2 regions of the Mesobacillus sp. genome follow, and region 2 is predicted to be linked to the other one. Evidence: a T-box and tRNA genes for the amino acid it is inferred to sense, from the RefSeq annotation. Region 2 holds a T-box; the other holds one or more tRNA genes.

Region 1 (6,531 bases), on a different contig from region 2:
TTTCCTGATCAGGATAGCCGACTGCAAGTCCAAACAGCGGCACTACATGCTCGGGTGTCTTCAGCAGTTCTTTTACGTTTTCAAGATCATTGCGGATTCCTCCGATATAGCAGATGCCAAGGCCCATTGATTCTGCAGCAATAGCAGCATTCTGTGCAGCCAGGGCGGTATCAATCAAAGCAACCATGAACTTTTCAGTGCTTTCGATTGAATCCTGAAGGTCCACATTTTCAAGCTCCCCTATGACCTTATGCCGGTGAAGGTCCGCGCAAAAAACAAAGAAATGGCCATTTTCCGCCACATAGGTTTGGCCGCCAGCCAGTTCAGCCAGCTTCTGCTTTTTTTGCTTATCGGTTATGCCGATGATGGAATATGCCTGGATAAAGCTTGAAGTAGATGCTGCCTGGGCGCTTTTAACAATGAGCTCAATCTGCTCCCTATCCAGGAGCTTGTCCTTGAAGCGCCTTACTGAGCGATGCTGGAGTATCGTTTCAATTATTTCGTTCATTTTTATCATCTCCTTATAGAATTTCAATGTCAAAAAGGAGACCAGCATTGGTCTCCTTAAAATTTGCGTAAATCGCGGTAATCCTGCTGGCGCAATGCTTCATAAATTAGGATTGCCGCAGTATTGGAAAGATTCAATGAGCGAATGTTTTCATTCATTGGCAGACGCAGGCATCTTTCCATATTGCTTTCGATTACTTCCTTTGGCAGCCCTGTTGTTTCGCGGCCGAAAATAAAGAAATAATCCTTTTCTTGATCAGTATAATCAAAGTCCGAATGAGTCTTTTTCCCAAACTTTGTTATATAGAAGAATTCTCCGCCTTGATTCTTTTCATAAAAATCATCTAATGATTCATGATAATGGATTTTGACGTGCTCCCAGTAATCCAGGCCAGCGCGCTTGAGCATCTTGTCATCCGTAGAGAAACCTAGCGGCTTGATCAAGTGCAGCTCCGTGTCTGTCCCTGCACAGGTACGCGCGATATTCCCAGTGTTAGCCGGAATGAGCGGCTGGAATAATACTACATGCAATGCCATGACTTTCACCTCTATCTAAAACTCTATTTGCTATTATACCACTACACTGTTTCAGGACAAAGAAATGCGCCATTGTCCGTGCAGCAGGCAAATTGAGTCAGAGGCTTTTCAATAATCACTGATCATCCATAACCGTGAAAAATTTATATTTAATTTGCGGAGTGTATGCAGTTGAATCCTCATATGCCCAGTATCTCATCCTGCTGTTGTACGTATGGGCATTCACTAGCGGCATCCCATTGGCATCATGACCAGTGACAATTGTGGTATGGTCAAAGCGGCCATCACCCTGGAAATCATAACATATTACATCCCCGAGCTTCAGCTGGTCAGCACTGCTTACCTCCCGTGCCCTTAAGCCGAATTTTGAGGCAGGGAGATACCACCGCATTGCATTAGCAACAGTCCAGCTATAGCTCCAATTATTGCTTTGCATCCACCAGCCATTGCCACGGTTCGGATAGCCTCTCATTGGGGCTCCTCCAGTGTGCAGGCATTGGGAAATATAGTTGGTGCAATCAACCTCAAATTTCTTATAGGCTGGGTTGAAGTCATTCCACCATCGTTCAGCGTATTGGACAGCCTTTAACCTGTCATACTGGTATCCAGCCCTAATTGCTGGAGCCTCATCTAAAAATGCAGGCAATACCTCTCCTGAAGTAAATTCAGGTGTGGACTCTTTCAGCTTTTCATCTTTGACAAGCACACCCTTATAGAATTCTGCCTGACGCTTTTCAACTTCCTCTTCAATGTAAAATTGGCCCTTTTGCTTAATCAAATATTGAAAATGAACATCATACAATACGCTTTCCTTTTCTTGGCCAGTGATTTTCTGTTCGACCTTTCCCTTTGCCTTCGCTTTCACTATTTCAGCAGACCGCCTTGCACAGCTCTGCTTCTTCTGCTCGATTGCCGGGCATTCATGCAGCTGATTCCGAGGCATGGATACACATTGAAGGACTCGCTGTTCTAGAAGCTCCTGCAGTTGTTCACGCATGCTCATCACTCCCTTCACCATTCATATGTATGAAGGAATTGATTATTTCAAGCATTTTTTGCCTCAATAAAATGAAAAAAGGAATGGACCTGATCAGACCCATTCCTTTTTATAGTGAAATTGTCGTTTCCGAATCATCCTTAAAGAACTCCAGCCCTTTGCTTATCTCATTTAATACCTCTGCATCATTTTCCGAACTTGCAGCATTCTTGAGAGCTTCATGGGCTTCAGGTCCGCCTATCTTTCCAAGTGCCCACGCAGCAGTCCCTCTTAAAACAGGCCGCGGATCTTCTTTTAACACACCAATCAAATCAGGAATGGCGCTATTATCCTTATAATGGGCCAGAGCGATAATGGCGTTGCGCTGTATCGGTTTCTTTCCTCTCCATGAACCTGATACATGGCCAAACCTTTCTTTGAAGTCGCGGTTGCTGATCGTCAGCAATGGCTTGAGCAGCGGTTTTGCTAACTCTGGATCAGGCTCCATTTCAGGATGAAAGTGAAAGTCTTTTCCCTTATTCTCTGGACATACTGTCTGGCAGGTGTCGCAGCCATATAAGCGGTTGCCGAGCTTCTCACGGAATTCATCAGCAAGGAATCCCTTTGTCTGTGTAACAAATGCTATACACTTCTGAGCATCCAGCTGTCCGCCCTGGACAAGAGCTCCAGTTGGGCATACATCAACACATTTATTGCAGCTGCCGCACTGGTCTTCCATAGGTGTATCGGGCTCAAATGGAATATTCGTGATCATTTCCCCAAGATAGACATATGACCCGAATTCAGGGGTGATGATTGAACAGTTCTTTCCGCTCCAGCCTATTCCGGCGCGCTGCGCTACTGCCCTGTCAACCAGCTCACCAGTATCGACCATTGATTTAAACCTGGCTCCGGGCATCTTCTCAGAAAGATAGTCCTCAAGCTTTCGGAGCCTGTCACGAAGAATGGCATGATAATCCGTTCCCCATGACGCTCTGCAAAAAATTCCCCGGCGCTCGCCCTTCTTGCTGACCACCTTCGTTTTCATTTTAGAAGGATAGGCCAAAGCTATCGAGATAATCGATTTAGGCTTGTCAAAAATCAGCGCAGGCTCTGTTCTCTTCTCAATATCCTTCTCCTCAAACCCTGATTGATAATGAAGCTCCTGCTGCCTGTATAACCGAACCTTCATTTCCTCAAAAGCAGAAGGAGCAGCAAAACCAATCTTATCAATCCCAATCGACTTACCGTACTCAACAACATCCCTCTTCAACTCATCTAAATCCATCCAGACACCCCCTCTCCAAAAGAATAAAATATAACTTCACCGCACTAACGCACTGGGGGTCAGACCCCCGCCACGGCAGTGCGGTACTTAACTAAAGTGAAAATCATATCTGGCAAGATCAGCGCCATTGAAAGGCGAAAGCTTTAATAGCAAATTACTTTTATGATAAACTATTTTAAAGCAGTTTAGGAGGTGGAATCAATGGAAATTAGTGTTTCCAGATCATTATGTGATCTTGTTCCGGGATTTTCAGCCGGAATCATTAAATATGAAAATATCCAGGTAGGAGACTCGCCGCAAATGCTGAAAGGAAGGCTGCAGCTATTTCAGGAATCGATATATTTTGACCTCCTTGAAAAAAGCGTGACCGATTTAGAGGGCATTAAGGAATGGCGCAGTATCTTCAAAGCTACTGGGAAAGATCCAAACCGCTATCGGCACTCTGCAGAGGCACTCTATCGAAGAGTCGGAAAACAAAATTATCTCCAATCTGTACATAGCGCTATAGATATCAACAACTTCTTCTCACTTGAGTACCAGGTACCAATAGGAATATATGATTTTGAGAAGGTGCAGGGGCCAGTTGACCTGAGAGTAGCTGGCGAATCAGAAGAATATACCGGATTAAATGGCAGAACCAATAATCTCGGTAATTTAATCGTCTCTTCAGATGAAATTGGTCCCTTTGGAAGTCCATTTGTCGATTCTGAGCGCACGGCTGTCACGGAAGAAACAAGAAATGCCCTTCAAATCGTTTACTTGCGCCCTTCTGCCTCTCATGAAAGCAAAGAGAAAATGACAGCTTCACTTATGAACATGTTTCTCCAAATCCATGGAGGGTCAGGCACATACAAAATCATTGGATGCTAAGGCATCCTTTTTGTTTGCAGCCTTTTATCTTATAGGTTTGCTACAGTATTAACCATATAACAGAAAAAACGCAGTACTTCGTTTTCAAGAAACGAAATACTGCGTTAGTCACGTATGTATGGAGCGGGTGAAGGGAATCGAACCCTCATCATCAGCTTGGAAGGCTGAGGTTTTACCACTAAACTACACCCGCATACATATTCAGTTGAAATAAATAAAACAGGAACACCTGTTTAATAAAAAAGTGGTACCGGTGGTCGGGGTCGAACCGACACTCCAGAAGGAACACGATTTTGAGTCGTGCGCGTCTGCCAATTCCGCCACACCGGCATATTAAGATGTCTTACTTCAAATACCATTAGTAATCTAATGGAGGCGGCAACCGGATTTGAACCGGTGAATAAAGGTTTTGCAGACCTTTGCCTTACCACTTGGCTATGCCGCCATATATTACTGGAGCGGAAGACGGGATTCGAACCCGCGACCCCAACCTTGGCAAGGTTGTATTCTACCACTGAACTACTTCCGCAAAAATGGCTGGGCTAGCTGGATTCGAACCAACGCATGTCGCAGTCAAAGTGCGATGCCTTACCGCTTGGCTATAGCCCAATATATTGTATGCTCTTATTATTACATTTGTGAATTTATAAGGGGCGACTGATGGGAATCGAACCCACGAATGCCTGAACCACAATCAGGTGCGTTAACCACTTCGCCACAATCGCCATTATAAAATTGGCAGGGGTAGTAGGAATCGAACCCACACCAAAGGTTTTGGAGACCTTCGTTCTACCTTTAAACTATACCCCTAAATACATGGTGGAGGGGGACGGATTCGAACCGCCGAACCCTGAGGGAGCGGATTTACAGTCCGCCGCGTTTAGCCACTTCGCTACCCCTCCATTATAACATGATTTCGTTTTATAAAAAACTATTTAATCATGTTTACTGGATAATCAGTAAGTTGTAAAGATGGTGGCTCAGGACGGAATCGAACCGCCGACACAAGGATTTTCAGTCCTTTGCTCTACCGACTGAGCTACTGAGCCACAATAGTACTGTTCCCTAAAGATTGTAAGGCTTAGGACCTTTGCTCAAAAGACCTTCGGTCTTTCTCGCAGATTGCCTCAGAAGCTTTTTCAGGATGTGAGCAATCTGCTCTACCGACTGAGCTACTGAGCTTCATAAAAATGGCGGTCCCGACCGGGATCGAACCGGCGATCTCCTGCGTGACAGGCAGGCATGTTAACCGCTACACCACGGGACCGAAGTTTTTCAAGTGGGATACTTGAAAGACTCACATGATTGCGGGGGCAGGATTTGAACCTGCGACCTTCGGGTTATGAGCCCGACGAGCTACCGAGCTGCTCCACCCCGCGACGGTAATAATGATATTATATTGTCCATGCTCGTAGTGAGCAGGTGCTGTCCCGATCTCAGAAAGCTTATTCAAGCTGCAGTTCGATCGGTACAACTCGCAGTTCATACAGTGAAGTAACGCTCGTTGCTCCACCCCGCGACAATGATATTAAAAAAATTATGGTGGAGGATGACGGGATCGAACCGCCGACCCTCTGCTTGTAAGGCAGATGCTCTCCCAGCTGAGCTAATCCTCCATATTATACACTAATCTTTTTCAAGGACATTTATTCGCTTTGGCGAAAAATCTTGGTGACCCCTACGGGATTCGAACCCGTGTTACCGCCGTGAAAGGGCGGTGTCTTAACCGCTTGACCAAGGGGCCGTATGTTTAAGTTTCAATGGCGGAGAGCAAGGGATTCGAACCCTTGAGACAGCGGTAACCGTCTACACGATTTCCAATCGTGCTCCTTCGACCTCTCGGACAGCTCTCCAAAATTGGCTCCGCAGGTAGGATTCGAACCTACGACCGCTCGGTTAACAGCCGAGTGCTCTACCACTGAGCTACTGCGGAATAATTATATTCTCCGATTTGGATTCACGATCCGTATCAAGAAAGATTATAAGGATGAATGCATCCTGCCCGGCGGCGTCCTACTCTCACAGGGGGAAACCCCCAACTACCATCGGCGCTGAGAAGCTTAACTTCCGTGTTCGGTATGGGAACGGGTGTGACCTTCTCGCCATCGCCACCAGACAATTTTTCAAAGACAATATCTATTATACTGTCTTTTATGCATTTTGCAAGAGAAATTTTTCATTCCCTCAAAACTAAATAATCTTGTAAGAAGAATTACAGAAGAACGAGCAATCATTGTCCAGTTTCGGCTCCTAGCCTCTCGAGATTGCTTCGGTCCATCCGCTGAAGTCAAAGAACGACTTCAACTGCTGGCCCTCCAGCACTTGTCGAGGCTGAACAGTCGCCTACACTTTT
Region 2 (11,209 bases):
AAATCGACTACAGGAAGAACAATCATCCGTCTTCTGAATGCCACGGATGGGGAAGTTCTTTTTGAAGGAAAAGACATCACAAAACTGAGAGGGAAATCACTGCAGGAAATCCGCCAGGATATCCAAATGGTGTTCCAGGATCCATATGCTTCTTTGAATCCAATGCAAATGGTAGGCGATATTGTCGCTGAACCAATAAAGAACTTTAAAAAGTTGAGCAGCAAGGAATTAAAAGATGAAGTAATGGATTTGCTTACAAAGGTTGGTCTTCCTGAGGATGCTTACTTTAAATATGCACATGAATTTTCCGGAGGACAGCGGCAAAGGATCGGAATTGCCCGCGCCCTGGCGCTGAGACCAAAGCTGATCATAGCAGATGAACCAGTTTCCGCACTGGATGTATCCGTCCAGTCACAGGTTTTGAACCTATTGAAAAAGCTCCAACAAGAATTTGATTTGACCTTTTTATTCATCGCTCATGACCTAAGTGTCGTTAAGCATATGAGTGACCGGATCGGTGTAATGTATCTCGGCAATATGGTTGAAATTGCTGATCGCAGCAGCATGTATGCTGAACCGCTCCACCCATATACCCAGGCTTTGATTTCCGCTATTCCGATGCCGGACCCGCGCAGGAAAAAGGAAAGGATCGTACTTGAGGGAGATGTTCCAAGTCCAATGAACCCTCCAACAGGCTGCCCATTCCATCCCCGCTGTCCAGCTGCGATGGCAGAGTGTTCTCAAGTAAAGCCAGCTTTAAAGGAGGTGAAGCCAGGACATCGGGTTGCTTGCCACCTTTACTAGGGCAATAATTTTTTGAAAAATAAAAACAAAAATCGGGGGGAAAATCATGAAGAAACCATTGCTTTGGCTAGCTATGCTAGTTTTGGTTTTATCAACGTTCCTTGCTGCATGCAGCGGAGGAGAGAAGAAAACTTCTACAGATCCAAAAAATGATGACAAAGAAACAGCCGCAGAAGGCGAGCCACAGGATGGCGGAACACTTGTTTATGCTTTAGATTCTGAATTCAAAGGCCTTCTAAACTGGAACTTCTACGATGCTGATGGAGACGATGACATCATCGCTTTCTTCGATGACGCATTAATCGATTATGATGAAAACCTTAAAGCAGTACCAGGTATCGCTAGCTGGACTACTGATGATAACAAGACTTTCACATTCACATTCGAAAAAGGCGTTAAATGGCACAATGGCGAAGAACTTACAGTTAATGACTGGGTATTCGCAATCGAAACAATCGCTACACTTGGTGGAGAACACCAGCGCTGGTCTAACGTTAACACTATCGTAGGTGTTAAAGAATTCAATGAAAAGAAAGCTGACAAGATCTCTGGTCTTGAAGTTGTAGATGACTACACATTGAAAATCACTTTCGACAAAGCACGCGTTAACAACCTTGAAAACGTTTGGTCTTACCCGCTTTCAAGAAAAGAATTCGAAGGAATCGCTCCTAAGGATATGGCTGCTTCCGAGCAAGTCCGCACTAAGCCTGTAGGAACTGGTCCATTCAAAGTAACTAAAGTTGTCCCTGGTGAATCAGTAGAGCTTACTAGAAATGAAGACTACTGGAGAGGCAAGCCTCATCTTGAAAAGATTATTGTTAAAGTTATCGACAGCTCTCTTACTACTGGAGAACTTAAGAATGGAACTCTTGACATGACTCCATTCCACCCAACAGTTCTTCCAGAAATCGAAGCTCTTGATAATGTAGATGTTGTAAGATTCCCTGGCTTATCTTACTACTATGTTGGTTTCAAATTAGGTAAATACGATGGCAAGAAAAACGTAATGGACAAAGAAAAATATGCAAGCAAGGAACTTCGTCAAGCTATGCTTTATGCAATCAACCGTGATGAGTGGGTTAAAGCGTTCTTCAGCGGCCTTGGTAAGCCACTAGATCGCCCAGTTCCAAGTGCTCACTGGATTGCAGCTGATAACAAAGATATGCCTGTTCAATATTCTTATGACCCAGAAAAAGCTAAAGAACTATTAGACAAAGCTGGTTATGTTGACAAGGACGGCGACGGATTCCGTGAAGACCCTAAGGGTGAAAAATTCGTAGTTAAATTCTCGCACTATGCAACAGGAAACCCTACTTTCGAAGCTCGTGCAAAAGCTTTGACTCAGTACTGGGAAGAAGTTGGCTTGAAATCTGAGCTTCAAATGACTGACGTAAACCTTTACTACGATCAAATCGAAAAAGACGATCCTGCTCTTGAAGTATTCTACGGCGGCTGGGGAACTGGCGCTGACCCAGATCCACTACCACTTTGGGGTGTTGAATCTGTATGGAACTACCCACGTTTCGTAAACGAAAAAGCTGAACAGCTTCTTCAAGATGCTGTAGATATCGAAGTTGTTGGAACGGACACAGACAAGCGTAAGCAGCTTTACGCTGACTGGCAGAAGATCATGAACGAAGAAGTACCAGCCCTTCCAATCGCTGAACTAGAAGAAGTTATGGCTGTTTCTAAGCGTGTCCAAGGAGTCAAATTTGACGTATCTGGTGCTAACTCATCTCACGAATGGTGGATCAAGCAATAATAAGACCCACTTATTCAGTTAAGGAGAATGCATATGCTTAAGTACACTCTAAGACGCATCATCGGCATGATTCCTATGCTTTTCCTTATCTCTATTGTAGTGTTTTCCCTGGCGAAACTTATGCCAGGGGACTCACTCAGTGGGGAAATCGATCCGAATAATACGGATCCGGCATACATAGAAGAGATGCGGGAGAAGCTCGGATATAATGATCCAATTCACGAACAATATTTCAGATGGATCGGGAATTTCATGCAGGGTGATTTCGGAAAATCGACCCGATATAAGATTCCTGCCAGCGAAATCATTGCAGAACGTTTGCCTAATACTATTTTTCTAGGATTCTCAAGTATTGTGATAACCTATCTCCTTGCATTCGCAATGGGTATCTACTCAGGCAGGAAGCCATATACACTTGGTGATAATGCCATAAGTACAGCAAACTATATAGGACTGGCACTGCCGGCATTCGTTGCAGGTGTGTTCGCAATTTATTTCTTCTCATTCACTCTAGGCTGGTTCCCTTCTAACGGATCGGTTGATATTTCCGTTACAGAAGGAACTTCTGCTTACTGGTTCAGCAGGCTGCATCACGTATTCTTGCCTGCAATTGTATTAGGATTATTGAGCACTGCAAGCTATACGCAGTTTTTGCGTAATGACATTATAGAAAACAGCCGAAAAGACTTTGTCCGTACAGCAAGAGCAAAAGGAACTGCAGAAAGTAAGATTTACAATCAGCATATTTTAAGAAATTCAATGATCCCGCTGATTACCTTCCTTGGATTCGATATCGTGGCACTGGTAGGCGGAGCAATCATCACTGAAACAATTTTCACATACCCAGGAATTGGACAACTATTCCTGAACTCGGTATCTCAAAGAGATTATCCGGTGCTGATGACATTGACGATGATGTTCTCATTCTTGACCCTTTTCGGTAACTTAGTTGCAGATATACTTTATGGAATCGTTGATCCAAGGATCAGGCTTGATTAAGGAGGATGGCTATGGAAATTTCAACAGCAAAAAATACACAGATTAACCTGAAGCCAGAAAAAGGCTTGTCTCCATGGGCCATCGCTCGCAAAAAATTTGTGGCAAACAAATTGGCGATGACAAGCTTGATCTTTTTGATCTTCGTTTCGATCATTTCATTTTTGGCTCCATATATAACTACAATTGATATTACTAAAATCAATATTGGCTCAATGTCACTGCCACCATCCTCTGAACATTGGCTTGGAACAGACAAAAGCGGACGTGATGTATTCACGAGACTTCTTTACGGCGGCAGGATTTCCTTGCTTGTTGGTTTAAGCTGTACATTCTTCGTCATTTTGTTTGGGACAGTTGTCGGTTCAGTGGCCGGTTATTTCGGCGGCATAGTAGACAGCATGTTAATGAGATTTACAGATTTCGTACTTAACTTCCCATTCCTTGTATTTGTTATCGTGTTAGGTACAATTTTCTATGGTAAGTTAAACGGACTTGTTGTCCTTATCATGGTTATCAGCTTGCTTAGTTGGGGAGGAGTTGCGAGGATCGTGCGAAGCAAGATCCTGGCAGAGAAAGAGAATGAATACATTCTCGCTGCCATTTCAATTGGCTGCTCACCTTTCAAAGTAATCGTCAAGCATTTATTGCCAAACGTACTCTCAACAATCATTGTTCAAGCTACGATCCTGTTTGCTGGTATGATTGTGTCGGAGTCAGCGTTAAGCTATCTGGGCTTCGGTGTACCTGCTGAAATCCCAAGCTGGGGAAATATGCTTTCATTCGCAAATGAACCAGACGTATTACAAGGAAAACCATGGATTTGGATTCCGCCAGCTCTTGCAATCACATTGACTATCCTTTCCATCAACTTCATTGGTGAAGGATTAAAGGATGCACTAAACCCAAGATCTCGTCGTTAAAAAATCTACCAAACACAGGTAGATTTTTTATTTTGGATTGAAGGTGATCGCCATGTTTTTGGTGAGTGATTTATTCATTAATTAACGGGGAGAGGTTGTAACTCTTCCTTTTTTTGTGCCTTGCAACCTTCGATTCTTATCTTTACTGAATCCTTGAGTTTTAATTTCTGTTGTTGAGTGAGTAATATCCTGAAACACCATTATAATAAGGGCTGTTTTCGCAAAGATTATTGCTTGCACCAATGTTGAATTAAGATCCTGTTGCTCTTCGTTCCAGGCGCGCAGACTCCTTCGGGATGAAGCGGGACAGGTGAGACCTAGGTAGAAATGGCCCGGAATGAAGGGGCCATTTTACCCCGCAGGAGCAAAGCGGCGAGGAGGCTCACCGCACGCCCCAAGAAAAATTTGCTCTGGAAAAAGACGGCAATTGGGCTTTTTTATAATTTTTCAAAGGAAAGCGAAGCGCCTGGAACGGAAATCAACAGCTTTTATTGCAAAGCCTTCTTTAAAAACCATTTAGAAGGAGATTCTCAAAAGCATATACAATAGCAACAAAGTATTAGAAAAGAGCCTTAATAAAAGATACACAGTACTGCTCACCCAACCTCTTACATATAGATATATATAAATGGACAGGCCGGGGTGATGGCAGTGTATAAGTTGTACGATGAAGAGAGCAAACCTTATGCTGTTTAGATTATCCGTATTAGTGATCGGTTTTGGGATCGCTGTATCTGGTGGCATAAGCACAATTGCATATTTAAATATGGTTACTGCAGGTCACGGTTTCAGCGAATACTTTTCCTTTATTTCTAAGAGAGTAGAATGCTATCTCCTGCCAGCAGGCATCTGTATCATCTGGCTTAGTATCTATTGGCCACATAACAATGAAGAAAATTGATCTTCCTTTTAAGGAATAATTTTACTTAGTGCTGCCCATACTGATGGACAAACAGTTTCTTGAAGTGAGGGGTTATAAATCATGTTGTATCTTCATGATGTCTGGGTAAACTGGTTCGAAGGGGAAGAAAACGGCTATAATGTCTGCCATTTTCACGAATGGCGGAAGGATGATGGAGTTGAGCTTCTAGACCAGGTGCCGCTTCTGAAAATTGATCATGTGCTATTTAATTATATCGAAAATGATTTATCAGAATTGCCTCAACAGCTTCTGGATGACATTTATCGAAAGGCATATTTAAGAAAAAATCATGAGCGTACTCAACTTGATTACTGCTTTGTCGTCTCAGATGGCACAGGCATCCTGGCGGTTGACACGATTGGATACAATATCCCGATCAGGAAGAGCAGGCTGATTCCAAGGCAGGAACAACTGGTGTATGAAATGATTGAAAACCAGGAAACGATTCACTATGGCTTCAATGACCAGACTGCACTTAAGGATTTTCACATATTGTCACCTTCTCCTGACCTGATGAAGGGCCTTACAAGGAAGGAACGGCAGCTGAAGCAGCTATTGTTCATGGCAATGGACCAGCTTAATTCCTCTAAAAACGTCGCTGAAGTGCGCTACTGGTTCACTGAGTGGAAACCAGAACTTTATGAAGAAATCCAGCGGTTATCTTTTGATGAAGTTTGGGAGCAGCTATTTGAAGAAACAAAGTTTGGATGGTCAAACAAACATGAAAAATTCTGCGAAAACTTAATAAAGGGCCAGGCATTTTTCGAAAAGCTATGGGAAATGGAGCATGGACCTAAAGTTAACTAAGGAGCTGAGATTGATCAGCTCTCAGTTTTTCAACAAAGGGCAGCGAGATCCTCTCGCTGCCTTTGTCTGTTACGAATACTATAGTAGAAAGTGTGAGTTGCCATCCAGTAGTATTATTCAGGTTAATGTTTTAGGTGGTGCTCATGAAGCCAAAATAACCGGAGAAATTCCGCCAATCATTTATAAAATGGTACAGGAGGTTGAAATAAGCGGATATAATCCGGTTACTGCCTCTAAATGTGCCTAATAATGAAAGACTTTAATCATATAAGCGGAAACACTTCACTTATTTCGCTTGAAATCACGATGTTTTACAAAATAAACGGAAATTGTCCGTCTATTTTATGTACCCATGAAATACCAGAGCCTAAAAACTAAAAAGAAAGGCTGTACGCAAATTAACAAACTAGGAGCTGTTTTATATAATCTCTTTTATTATGCCCATTAATAAATGTATGAAAGGGATTCCGCTTTAAAAAAGGAGCTGAAACCAATTCAGCTCCTCACGGATTTACTTTCTTTTCTTTCGGCCTAAGCCCATCGCATTCTCCATTTTGCCAAGCATTTTGCCGGCGACACGGTTCGCTTTTTCAGCACCGCGGTCAAGAATATCATCCAGTTCAGGAGAATCGATCAATTCATAATACCTTTTCTGGATCGGCTCAATTACATCGACAACGACCTTTGCGAGATCCCCCTTGAAATCCCCATAGCCTTTGCCTTCATACTCGGCTTCCAGTTCCGCAACTGATCTTCCGGAGAGGATAGAGTAAATGGAGAGCAAGTTGGAAATACCCGGCTTGTTTTCTTTGTCGTACTTCACGATTCCTTCTGAGTCAGTGACGGCACTTTTAATTTTCTTTTCAATTTGCTTTGGTTCATCGAGCATAGAGATGAATCCTTTTGTATTCGGGTCGGATTTGCTCATTTTCTTTAATGGATCCTGCAGGGACATGACTCTGGCCCCAACCTTGGCGATCCGAACCTCAGGGATAGTAAAAATCTCGTTGTATTTTTTGTTGAAGCGTTCAGCGAGATCCCTGGTAAGCTCCAAATGCTGTTTCTGATCTTCGCCGACAGGTACAAGATCGGTTCCATAAAGCAGTATGTCCGCAGCCATTAGCGGAGGATACGTTAAAAGTCCCGCAGACACAGCTTCTTTTCCAGTAGATTTATCTTTGAACTGAGTCATTCTTTCCAGTTCGCCAATATAAGCGACACATTGCATCATCCATCCAGCCTGTGCATGGGCAGGAACTTCTGATTGGATGAAAAGTGTTACTTTTTCAGGGTCAATTCCTGAGGCAATATAAAGAGCAGCAAGGCTCTTAATGTTCTTTCTAAGCTGCTGCTTTTCCTGCGGGACAGTGATTGCATGCTGGTCAACAATACAGAAGTAGCAGCTGTATTCATCCTGTAATTCTGTAAATTGTTTCATGGCCCCAATATAATTACCAAGGGTAATAGTCCCGCTTGGCTGGATGCCGGAAAAGATTGTTTGCATTGATTTTTCCTCCTGTTATTTAAAAAAGTATATAAAAAAGACCATCCGCCCCTACGAAATTGTAGGGACGAATGGTCCGTGTTGCCACCCTAATTACTCACTGCTGAGTCACTCTGCCCATGCATGATGCATGGCTGCCTTTAACGCAGGGATACGCCTGGATCTACTTAAGTTCGAAACAGGGGCTCAAAAGTCCATTCCAAATGCCAGGCTGTTTGTTCTCACCACCCACAAACTCTCTGAAAGCCTTAAACAGATGTACTATTCTTTGTCATTGCCTTTGAATGCAATTTTCCATTTTATTAAAAATGATTATAAACAAATCGCTGCCAGGATGCAAGAGACACTGGCTAAGATTTTACAGATAATAATAATAAAGGGCTCCCAGCATGCCAATGAAGTCAAGCAATCCTACAATCAGAAAAGGGTGCGTGTTGAATGTAATCAGTTCAGAAAGAGGAGTAACTTCATCAAATGCTTTCTTTTTGCCTTCCTCGTCCTTACCGGCGAAAACTGTTCGGAAGGAATAGGAAATCGCATCAAAGAATCCGGAGTTGACTGTAAAAACTAGCAATGAGGTGAAAAGCAGAAAGCTTGCAATATAAAAAGAAATATTTATATAGTTTAACAATGAAATTTCTCGAGAAAAGGCAAGAGAAATTACTAAAACTATGATTTGAGAAGCTATAAACCCCAAAAAAATTTTCCCAACACTCTTACTCATTTTACCAATTCTCCCCTAAATTATTATTTTAGAAAAGGTATTTTCAAAAATATTCTAAAAAAAACACCTGAATATTACAAAAAATAATGCTTATAAATAAGCCTTAAAGGCTTATAAGTCACCATTATACCATACATTCTTAAGGAAATTTATTACTATTGTTTCAAAGTTGTAAATTTTTCACGTAAAAATATTGAACATTTATTTCAATCTATGTATAATAGGGAATGTAAAAAGTTTTCAGAAAACAACAAAAAAGAGGGGGCATAACTTTGAAAAAGTCAAAATTTTCATTGCTTTTAGTTCTTACTCTAGTATTCTCTCTATTTCTGACTGCATGCAGCGGAAATAATGATGCTGGAGAAACGCCTAAAGATGACAATGGCACTAAAGGCGAAGACACTGCTGCTAACGTACCACAAGAATTAAGAATGCTTGATTCTTCTGAGATCCCTACAATGGACACTGTTCTTGCTGAAGGATCTACATCATTCACTTACATAAATAACGTAGGTGAGGGTCTATACCGTCTAGGTCAAGACCACAAGCCAGTTCCAGCTCTTGCTGATGGCGAACCAACAATCAGCGAAGACAAGACAGTATATACTTTCAAACTTCGCGATTCAAAATGGTCTAACGGAGAGCCTGTAACAGCTCAAGATTTCGTGTTTGCTTGGCAGCGCGCAATCGATCCTAAGACTGCTTCTCCATACGGCCCGTACATGATGGGTGGCAAAATCAAGGGTGCTGCAGAAATCACTGAAGCTGGTGCTGCTGGCAAGCCTTACGATCTTAACACACTAGGTGTTAAAGCTATTGACGAAAAGACTTTGGAAGTAACACTTGACAAGCCAGTTGTTTACTGGGCTGACCTATTCGCTTTCCCAACATTCTATCCGCAAAACCAGAAGTTTGTTGAAGAAAAAGGCGAAGCTTTCGCAAGCAATGCTGAAAACTTACTTTACAACGGTCCTTTCAAGATGACTAAGTGGGATGGAACTGATGCTACTGAGTGGGTACTTGAAAAGAACGAAAACTACTACAATGCTGACAGCGTTAAACTTGAAAAAATCACTGTAAACGTAGTTAAAGATTCTAACTCAGCTGTAAACGCATTCGAAGCTGGCGAAACAGACATGACTGGATTGCTTTCTTCTGATATCGTTCCTCAATACGAAGGCGACGATCGTATGCTTAGCTGGATGGAGCCAACTGTATTCTGGATCAAGATGAACCAAAAGAACAAGGCTCTTGCTAACGTAAACATCCGTAAGGCAATCGCAATGGGCTTCAACAAAGAAGACCTTGCTGCTAGCATCCTGAACAACGGTTCTGTTGCTGCAAACTATTTCGTACCAAAAGATTTCGTAACTCTTGATGGCGAAGATTTCCGTGAAAAGAACGGCGACATCGTAACTTTCAATGCTGAAGAAGCTAAGAAAGCTTGGGAAGCTGGTCTTAAGGAGCTTGGCGTAGATAAGTTAGAACTTCGCTACCTTGGTGGAGACACTGAAGCAGCTAAGAAAACTGATGCTTACATCAAAAACCAATTAGAAACAAACCTTCCTGGCTTAACTGTTAAGCTTGAAAGCGTTCCTTTCGCAGTACGTCTAGAGCGTGACAACGCTATGGATTACGATCTTCAATTCGCTGGATGGGGTCCTGACTATGGTAACGCATTATCATTCACAGACCTTTGGATCACTAACGGCGGAAGCAACAGAATGGGTTACTCTAACCCTAAATACGATCAGTTGATCAAGGATGCTCAAGGCAAACTTGCAACTGATGAAAAAGCTCAGTGGGAAGCACAGCAAGAAGCTGAAAGAATCATGCTTGGCGAAGACTTCGGTCTAGCTCCAGTTTACCAGCGTGCTGCTAACATCCTATTGAATCCAAACGTTAAAGGTCTTGCGATCTATAACTATGGTCCTGACTACTCATTCCAATGGGTAACTATTGAAGGTGAATAATAACTGAAGCAGTTTCTTATTTCAGAGTGTAATAATTCTGATGATAGAAAGAGAGTATATCTAGATATACTCTCTTTTTCCCTGTACGGCATTTGTCGAACAATAGGGAAAATTGAAATAATATAGGAGGTGCACACATATGGGAAAATACTTGCTTAAAAGGTTTTTTTATATGTTTTTAACCCTATTCATTATCGCGTCCCTTACTTTTTTCCTAATGAAAATCATTCCGGGTACGCCATTTGCAAGTGCAGCTAAATTGCCGCCTGCACAATTGCAAATAATGAAAGCGAAGTATGGATTGGATCAGCCGGTCCCTGTCCAATATGCAAAATATATTGGCAATCTGCTGCAAGGAGATCTAGGCATCTCATTCCAATTCAACAATACACCTGTAACAGATCTTATGATTAAACGTCTTGGTCCGTCCATGCAATTAGGTGCACAGGCGATGGTCGTAGGTACGTTAATCGGAGTTCTGCTCGGTATATTTGCTGCTTTGAGACAAAATACCTGGGTGGATTATAGCTCTACCTTTGTAGCGGTACTCGGTAAGTCTATTCCTAACTTTGTATTCGCCGGTGTGCTTCAATATTATATGGCTGTTAAGCTGGGCTGGTTCCCGGTACTATTCTGGAGAGGATTTGAATATACAATCCTGCCAACCATTGCTTTATCCATGCTGCCAATCGCAATCGCAGCCCGATTTATGAGAACTGAAATGATCGAAGTACTAAGTTCTGATTATATTACGTTGGCGAAAGCAAAGGGAGCGAGCTTCTTTGAGATTGCAT

What was found. A T-box is a leader RNA that pairs with one kind of tRNA and senses whether it is charged. The one in region 2 lies ahead of trpS (tryptophan--tRNA ligase), so its partner is inferred to be a tRNA-Trp.
Region 1: it encodes a tRNA-Trp, which carries the amino acid that the T-box ahead of trpS (tryptophan--tRNA ligase) is inferred to sense. The anticodon was not compared.

The regions. Positions count from the first base shown of each region.
Region 1 covers NZ_JBYNSB010000008.1:22-6,552, reverse strand. Annotated here, with positions in the region: gene nfsA (oxygen-insensitive NADPH nitroreductase) at 1-508, opposite strand, end outside; gene trmL (tRNA (uridine(34)/cytosine(34)/5-carboxymethylaminomethyluridine(34)-2'-O)-methyltransferase TrmL) at 565-1,044, opposite strand; gene AC3EBE_RS02075 (amidase domain-containing protein) at 1,160-2,041, opposite strand; gene queG (tRNA epoxyqueuosine(34) reductase QueG) at 2,151-3,308, opposite strand; gene AC3EBE_RS02065 (B3/B4 domain-containing protein) at 3,510-4,178, shown strand; tRNA gene AC3EBE_RS02060 (tRNA-Gly) at 4,298-4,371, opposite strand; tRNA gene AC3EBE_RS02055 (tRNA-Leu) at 4,424-4,508, opposite strand; tRNA gene AC3EBE_RS02050 (tRNA-Cys) at 4,549-4,623, opposite strand; tRNA gene AC3EBE_RS02045 (tRNA-Gly) at 4,633-4,707, opposite strand; tRNA gene AC3EBE_RS02040 (tRNA-Gln) at 4,713-4,787, opposite strand; tRNA gene AC3EBE_RS02035 (tRNA-His) at 4,831-4,903, opposite strand; tRNA gene AC3EBE_RS02030 (tRNA-Trp) at 4,915-4,988, opposite strand; tRNA gene AC3EBE_RS02025 (tRNA-Tyr) at 4,996-5,080, opposite strand; tRNA gene AC3EBE_RS02020 (tRNA-Phe) at 5,152-5,227, opposite strand; tRNA gene AC3EBE_RS02015 (tRNA-Asp) at 5,370-5,445, opposite strand; tRNA gene AC3EBE_RS02010 (tRNA-Met) at 5,484-5,557, opposite strand; tRNA gene AC3EBE_RS02005 (tRNA-Val) at 5,719-5,794, opposite strand; tRNA gene AC3EBE_RS02000 (tRNA-Glu) at 5,848-5,922, opposite strand; tRNA gene AC3EBE_RS01995 (tRNA-Ser) at 5,940-6,031, opposite strand; tRNA gene AC3EBE_RS01990 (tRNA-Asn) at 6,037-6,111, opposite strand; rRNA gene rrf (5S ribosomal RNA) at 6,179-6,294, opposite strand.
Region 2 covers NZ_JBYNSB010000060.1:97,162-108,370, forward strand. Annotated here, with positions in the region: gene AC3EBE_RS21815 (ABC transporter ATP-binding protein) at 1-804, shown strand, start outside; gene opp4A (oligopeptide ABC transporter substrate-binding protein) at 851-2,566, shown strand; gene opp4B (oligopeptide ABC transporter permease) at 2,600-3,565, shown strand; gene opp4C (oligopeptide ABC transporter permease) at 3,577-4,485, shown strand; gene AC3EBE_RS21835 (YuzI family membrane protein) at 5,171-5,386, shown strand; gene AC3EBE_RS21840 (DUF3603 family protein) at 5,468-6,214, shown strand; gene trpS (tryptophan--tRNA ligase) at 6,726-7,718, opposite strand; T-box leader at 7,779-8,002, opposite strand; gene AC3EBE_RS21850 (DUF3899 domain-containing protein) at 8,077-8,349, opposite strand; gene AC3EBE_RS21855 (peptide ABC transporter substrate-binding protein) at 8,715-10,415, shown strand; gene opp3b (oligopeptide ABC transporter permease) at 10,555-11,209, shown strand, end outside.